Regions from separate parts of the Paenibacillus marinisediminis genome, predicted to be linked through region 1. Evidence: riboswitches for the same ligand, from Rfam matches in the RefSeq annotation. Region 1 holds a riboswitch; each other region holds the start of a gene.
What was found. Region 1 has a riboswitch for cyclic di-GMP ahead of ACXX53_RS15395 (OmpL47-type beta-barrel domain-containing protein). Riboswitches for the same ligand answer to the same signal wherever they lie in the genome.

Region 1 (2,275 bases):
GTTCAAGGTGATAGTAACCTGGCTTCCGTCCGGAGATTCACCGTAGCTATTACTGTAAGAATAAACCTCAAACAGATAAACCCCTGACGGTTGGTTGGTGTACGTTACAGTTGTACCGGTGATGGTACTTTTTAATACTTTTTGACCATCGACAATTTGGTAAACCTTATAACTATTCGCATTAGCAACCGTTGCCCAGCTCAAAGTAATATCGTTTCCGTTTTTCACCACATAAGACAGGTTGCTTGGTGGAGCCATGATTACGTCACCTAAAGTGACGGAGATCTGGCTTCCTTGTTCTGATTCACCGAAGCGGTCACTATAGGAGTGAACCTCATAAACATAGGTACCGGTAGACATGTTGCTGAAAGTAACGCTTGTACCAGTCACTGTATCTTTTAAAACTTTTTGGTCGTCGATAATTTGATAGACTTTGTAGCTGTTTGCATAGGTGGCGGAGCTCCATTTCAGATTGATGTCTTTTCCACCGTTTGTTACTGTGTACGCAAGATTACCTGGCGCAGCCATAACTGGCAGCCCCACCGTTACCTCCAATGGATTGGACAGTGGTGACTCACCGTATTTGGAGCTTACAGCGGACACCGCATAGGTATATGTTCCTGCAGGTGCATTTGTAATTTTGTATGTACGGTCCTTGAGCGAAGAGACTAGTGTCTTTTCTCCATCCGCACCAATTTGATAGAGACTGTAGGTTTCAGCATACTGTGACGATCCCCAGTTCAGTACAAGATCGTTTCCATTTTGGAAGGTATAAGTTAAGGTAGCTGGTGCCGCCATTATCGGATAAACGATATTAACCGTAATCGGCGCACATGGCCCAGATTCACCTTCAGCACTTAACGTTGAAACGACATAAGTGTAAGAACCTTCCGAAAGAGCGTTAATGTTATAATAGTTCGATTTTGTTGTACCTAGCAGGTTGAGTTGACCGTCACCTATTTCATAGATATTGTACCCAGTCGCTTGGTAAACAGAATTCCATGTGAGTTTTACGTCACTTGGTGTTACAAGTTGGTGGTCGAGGTTACTCGGTGGCAAAATACTGCTGCCAGCCAAGGCAGCATTTTGTGCGTACACGTTTGCAATTGGAAAGAACAATTGCAACACAAGTAGCATCGACACGAGTAATGGCAAGCTACTCCTAAATCGTTTTCTCATCATCTTGTTCTACCTTTCATAATGGATTTAGAGAAAAAGGCATGCGAAAAAGAACCTTACATACAAGGTCCATAGAAATTAATACTATGATGCCTTGTGGCAACCGGCTGCCATCCACATCATAAAAAACGTTGTGGTACAGGCCCTTGGCTTTGCGTCTCATAGTTTCCTATGATTTGCCTTTTTCACTTGGTTAATTGTAACTACGAATCTATCATACGTCCCGGAACTGACGGTGTGAATAGGTATAAACTACCAAGATTCGGTCTTTTGTCATAGGTTAAGTCATTTTATTAAAATCGACTAAAATTATCCAGTTGTGATATGATCTTAAAGATAATCAGATACTTTAGATCAATCTATAATTTTGCCTTTATAGATAAAGACATTAGGAGGGGTGGCCAGTGGAATTACTTAAATTAAATTGTCCTAATTGTAATGGGAACGTTGAATACAAAGAAGGGCAAACATTCAAATGTCCTTATTGTAAAACGGAATTAATGTTGAAGGAGAATAACGTCTATTTCAAATGAGGATAATTTTTGTTGCATTAACCGACTGTATAGTTGAAAAAGGAACTTAAAATTAAATCTCGAATATTTAATGTAAGATCCTGAAGGTCGACTGGTCGAGCTTTGGGAGAAATAACGAGTTGTGATTCATTTGCTATTGAGCTAAGGGGACACGTTAGTTTAATTAACCTCCACAATGATAAGGCGAATTTTCTATTGGTTGAAAATCAACAATATAGAATAACAGAGCCTAGATTAAAGAGAAGTTCTATGTAGAACGACTCGAACACAGCTGCATGTTGCTCCTCAGTAATAAAACCAAGCAGAAGGGGTCTCTGGCGATCTCCCCTGCGGCTTTGCGCAGTTAATTCTCCTCTATTCTGTAAACTGTATAACCACAAAGTAAAATTGAGTGAAAAATACAACCTAAACGGAGTAAATCCATTGAAGTTAAGAGAAAACAATCCATTTAATAAACAAATTTTCATAACGGGTGTTATTTCGGAAGTTACGAGGGATAAATACTTATGTACAATCCCATTTACTAGTCTTTGTTTTTCTGTATAATTGTATTTGTGATTATA
Region 2 (2,275 bases), on a different contig from region 1:
AAATGATCGCATATGTAGACAAATTGACTGGAATACCGAGTCTGTCTAAATTTCGATTGGATGCACAGCACCAGATTATGAAATATCCAGAACAGCGTTTCGCTATCGTAGAATTCAATGTTGATCGGTTTAAATATATTAATGAAATCTGCGGCTTCGAAGCGGGCGATCAGATCCTGATGTACATAGCAAAGACCATATCGGACAATCTCTTACCTACGGAAAAAGTAGGGAGGGGTAATGGTGCTCAATTTATTCTCCTTGCCACATACGAACATGAACATGAGTTAATGGATCGGATGAATAATCTGACTAAGCAGTTGAGTGATTATCACCGTGATTTTACAGCAAGATACCGACTAGTGATCAAGTGCGGCATCTACTCTATTATCGATCGTACGACTGACATCAACATCATGATTGATCGCGCTGAGATGGCCTGCAAGTGTATCAAAAGGGAAGATGAATGTACTTGTCTTTTCTTTAATGAAGAAATGCTGTATCAAGAGATTAAGGTACAAGAGCTTGTCAGCAGCATGCATGCCGCATTGAATAACGGTGAATTTGTTGTATACCTGCAGCCCAAGTACGATCTGAAACACGCCCGGATATATGGTGCGGAGGCATTGGTCAGATGGATACATCCAGTAAGGGGATTAATTCCTCCGGGTGATTTTATTCCTGTATTTGAACGCAATGGATTCATTGTCAACTTGGATTTAATGGTGTTCGAAGAGGTATGCCGACTGCTTAGAATGTGGATAGATAAGGGGATTAGGCCTCACCCGATCTCAGTCAATATTTCTCGTATGCATCTATTTCGAGAACACTTTGTGCTCCGTTTAGAGCAGATCATTAAGAAGTATGATGTTCCCGCTGAGTTCATTGAGTTGGAGTTGACGGAGTCTATCGTATTCGAGAATATCAAGTATCTATGCGATATCTTATCACAACTTAAGAAAGTAGGATTTTCTATCGCGATAGATGACTTTGGAACGGGATATTCCAGTCTGAATATACTCCAATCCATTCCTGCAGATGTCATCAAGCTGGATCGTGGATTTATGATGAGCGTTGCAGATGATGAGAGAGGCAAGATTGTAGTTACCAATATGATTAACTTGGCGACCGATCTTAATATGAAAGTAGTAGTAGAAGGCGTAGAAACCGAGGAGCAAACTCAATTTCTTCGCCATATTAATTGTGATTTGGCACAGGGCTATTACTTTGCCAAGCCGATGCCATGGAAAGAGTATGAAAGCTTGATGATGAGCAATGAACAAATCTGAATAATGGGTAAACCTGTCGAAAGGCAGGGACACAAAGCCATAGGGTCTAAAGCCATTGAGGTATGACAGCCGGTTGCATGCATCATCTATTATTAGCTGTGCATTCAACCTCGCTGTCATAAGATGACTAGCGATATTTTTGTTGGAATGGACAGGTATATGCGGCGTTCCTCTTCTGGAGATCATTAATAAACTAGTAGTACAACTCCAGAAGAAAGGAGAAATGATATGAAGCCTAATGAATTTATATCAAGAATCTCTGCTTATGCTGTAGCAGATATGCGTCGTACAGGCGTTCCAGCCTCTCTGACTATCGCTCAAGCGATATTAGAGAGCGCTTGGGGAGAGTCCGGGTTAACGAAGTCGGGCAATAATCTATTTGGCATCAAAGGCGCTGGCACTGCTGGAAGCGGCACTTATAGCACGAAGGAGCATGTGAATGGCAAATGGGTGACGATTGACGCTCAGTTCCGGCACTACCATAACTGGGGCGAAAGTATTGCTGACCATAGCAAGCTTATTCTTGCAGGAACTAGTGACAAGCCCAATCGCTATCACGGTGTGCTGGGCGCTGATTATAAGACGGCTGCATATGCGATTCGAGCTGGTGGTTATGCGACTGACCCGGAGTACCCGCAGCTGCTGATCCGTCTGATCGAGCAGTACAAGCTATACGAATTCGACGTGGGGGAGGACGACACATTGAACTTAACGGACAGTCAACGAAAACAGTTGGTGGACACGCTTGCTGCATTAATTCAGAAAGGTGTCATTTCCGATGCATCGTGGGTCGATAAAGCGGAGAAGGGAACGCTTACCGTATCGGAATTGACATGGTTGAATACCATTATCTTGTCTCGCAGCATCAAATAATCATCATTGATCATTGAAGCGAGCCGCGGGATCCTCCCTGCGGCTTTTTATCATGTGAGAAATACCAACAGCGTCATAATCATAGTGGATATGAGCATAATGAGAAAGACTAC
Region 3 (2,275 bases), on a different contig from region 1:
TTGAACGCATCTAGTCGACCGGAATGGTTCTTTCAACGCGAGAAATACGGCGGCATTCTATGCGACATTGGCAGCCATCAGATTGAGCAATTTCTGTTTTATGCAGGATGCCAAGACGCGACTGTACTGCACAGCAAGGTTGCGAACTACAATAACGAAGCGTATCCGGAATTAGAGGATTTCGGTGATGCTGCGCTGGTTGGGGATAATGGGGCAAACCATTATTTTCGAGTGGATTGGTTTACGCCTGATGGCTTAGGGACTTGGGGTGATGGACGCACCATCATCCTAGGAACAGAAGGGTATATCGAAATGCGTAAGTATACGGACGTAGGACGTTCGAATACAGCTGATCACGTGTACTGGGTAAATGGTGAAGGTGAGCATTATGAGCATGTAGCCGGCAAGGTAGGATGTCCATTCTTCGGGGAGCTCATTCTCGATTGCTTGAATCGGACCGAGCACGCTATGACGCAAGCGCATGCCTTTAAAGCCGCGCAGCTATGCTTGGAAGCACAAGCTCAGGCTATTAATCTAACACCAACGAGATTAAGAACCAAGTGATCATTCTGGGTACTGAATCGAATAAGTGCTAAGTGTGACGTTAGGTTTTGTCAAAGTAGTCCACAGAACGAATATTATTAAACAAGAAAAATGTAGAATGATATCGCGAATGGAAGTGGAAAGCGTTTACCAGCAATTTGCATAAAATTAATTTGTGAACATTTAAGGACCGAGTTGAGTGAAGATGGCACTCTTCTCGGTTTTTTGCACTGAAAAAAAATGTGTATTCGACAAAAATCATATATTTCTATTATCAAGTGACATTTTTAGAACGGAATATACATTTTTATTATCGATTAACATGAATTGACAACACGAATCATTATGAATATGATTTAATCTGTAAGACGGAGTAATCATATGACATTTAGTTTTGCGACCACGTTCCTTGACAATTTCATAAGGCACACTAATCGAAAGGTTAGGTCGCAAAGCTTGGAGTCTTAGGGCCAGAAAAAGGCTGATGATAGTCCGGCTGCATATAGCATTATGCTGAGCATGATGCGTTATGTAGCCGGACTATTTTATTTTTCTCAGCTAAACCAGCCGTGGATTGATGGGGTTTAGTTGGAGGTTTACATAAATTATTTATGAAGGAGGTAAGTCAATGAAGAAGCGATTAAGGATCGCGATTAATTGGCTGAGCATCGTGTCCATTATTCTAGGACTCATGCCTGGTACCAGCTCGAATGCTTTTGCGAATGCATCACAAGGTGACGGGCTTATATGGCCTAATCCTGGAGCCACCAATCTGTCGAAGACAGCCACCCCAACAGGTACACCTGGGGAATGGTTGGTTACCTTGAAGGTGGAAGGCAAGGATATCAAGCAATCTTCGGATGTTGTATTGGTCATCGATAAGTCTGGAAGTATGAAAGATGAAAAGAAAGAGAAAAGGATGACCGATGCTAAAAATGCTGCTAAAAAGTTCGTGGATGAGCTGCTCAAAGAGGGTTCACTCACACGAATTGCAGTTGTGAGCTTTAGCGATACTGCTAGCATTGAATCTAACTTTAAAGGCACCTCTAATACCGATAAACAAAGCTTGAAAAAAGCTATTGATGGTATCTCTGCTGACGGAGGAACCAATATTCAGTCAGGGCTTAGACAAGCAAATTCTTTATTAAGTTCAAGCTCTGCAAAGAATAAAGTTATCGTCTTATTGAGTGACGGTAGACCAACGTACAGCTATCAAGCTACAACAGCAACAGCGTATACCTGGCCAGAGAATCGGTATAACTTTGCATTGAAGGACTTTACCAGTCGCTTAGGCGATGGCAAAGATTTCGAGATTAATACGGGTTATTACGAAGGAGGACCTTGGTGGAATCCTACTTGGTATCCAGGTTATAAAATTGGGGATTACCGTATCAAAGATCACGGTATAGGCACGATCTCAGAAGCTAAGGCTATCATAGATTCCAAGATTGGCATATATTCAGTAGGTCTTAGTGTAGGAAATGATGCGGATGCTGTCTATGTACTGAAAAATAGTCAAAATAAAGGCTATTACTCAGGTAGTAGTTCTGATCTCGAGTCCATTTATTCGGAGCTTGCCGGTAGAATTGCTTTTGCTGCCTCTGGTGCAAAGGTTATTGATCCAATGGGTGAGATGTTTAACCTGAAGCTGAATGGTAATACATTCGATAGTTCAGTTTATACAGTTAGCCAAGGTAAGGTAACCTATGATCCTGTTACCGAAACCTTATCT

Region 2: it holds a riboswitch for cyclic di-GMP, as region 1 does, so the genes downstream of both, ACXX53_RS11655 (glycoside hydrolase family 73 protein) here and ACXX53_RS15395 (OmpL47-type beta-barrel domain-containing protein) in region 1, are expected to answer to the same signal.
Region 3: it holds a riboswitch for cyclic di-GMP, as region 1 does, so the genes downstream of both, ACXX53_RS16825 (MucBP domain-containing protein) here and ACXX53_RS15395 (OmpL47-type beta-barrel domain-containing protein) in region 1, are expected to answer to the same signal.

What each region holds. Positions count from the first base shown of each region.
Region 1 covers NZ_JBTGUH010000006.1:238,016-240,290, reverse strand. Annotated here, with positions in the region: gene ACXX53_RS15395 (OmpL47-type beta-barrel domain-containing protein) at 1-1,179, opposite strand, end outside; cyclic di-GMP riboswitch class I at 1,275-1,370, opposite strand.
Region 2 covers NZ_JBTGUH010000004.1:95,464-97,738, reverse strand. Annotated here, with positions in the region: gene ACXX53_RS11660 (bifunctional diguanylate cyclase/phosphodiesterase) at 1-1,289, shown strand, start outside; cyclic di-GMP riboswitch class I at 1,286-1,370, shown strand; gene ACXX53_RS11655 (glycoside hydrolase family 73 protein) at 1,518-2,162, shown strand.
Region 3 covers NZ_JBTGUH010000007.1:238,189-240,463, forward strand. Annotated here, with positions in the region: gene ACXX53_RS16820 (Gfo/Idh/MocA family protein) at 1-564, shown strand, start outside; cyclic di-GMP riboswitch class I at 958-1,047, shown strand; partial or broken gene ACXX53_RS16825 (MucBP domain-containing protein) at 1,172-2,275, shown strand, end outside.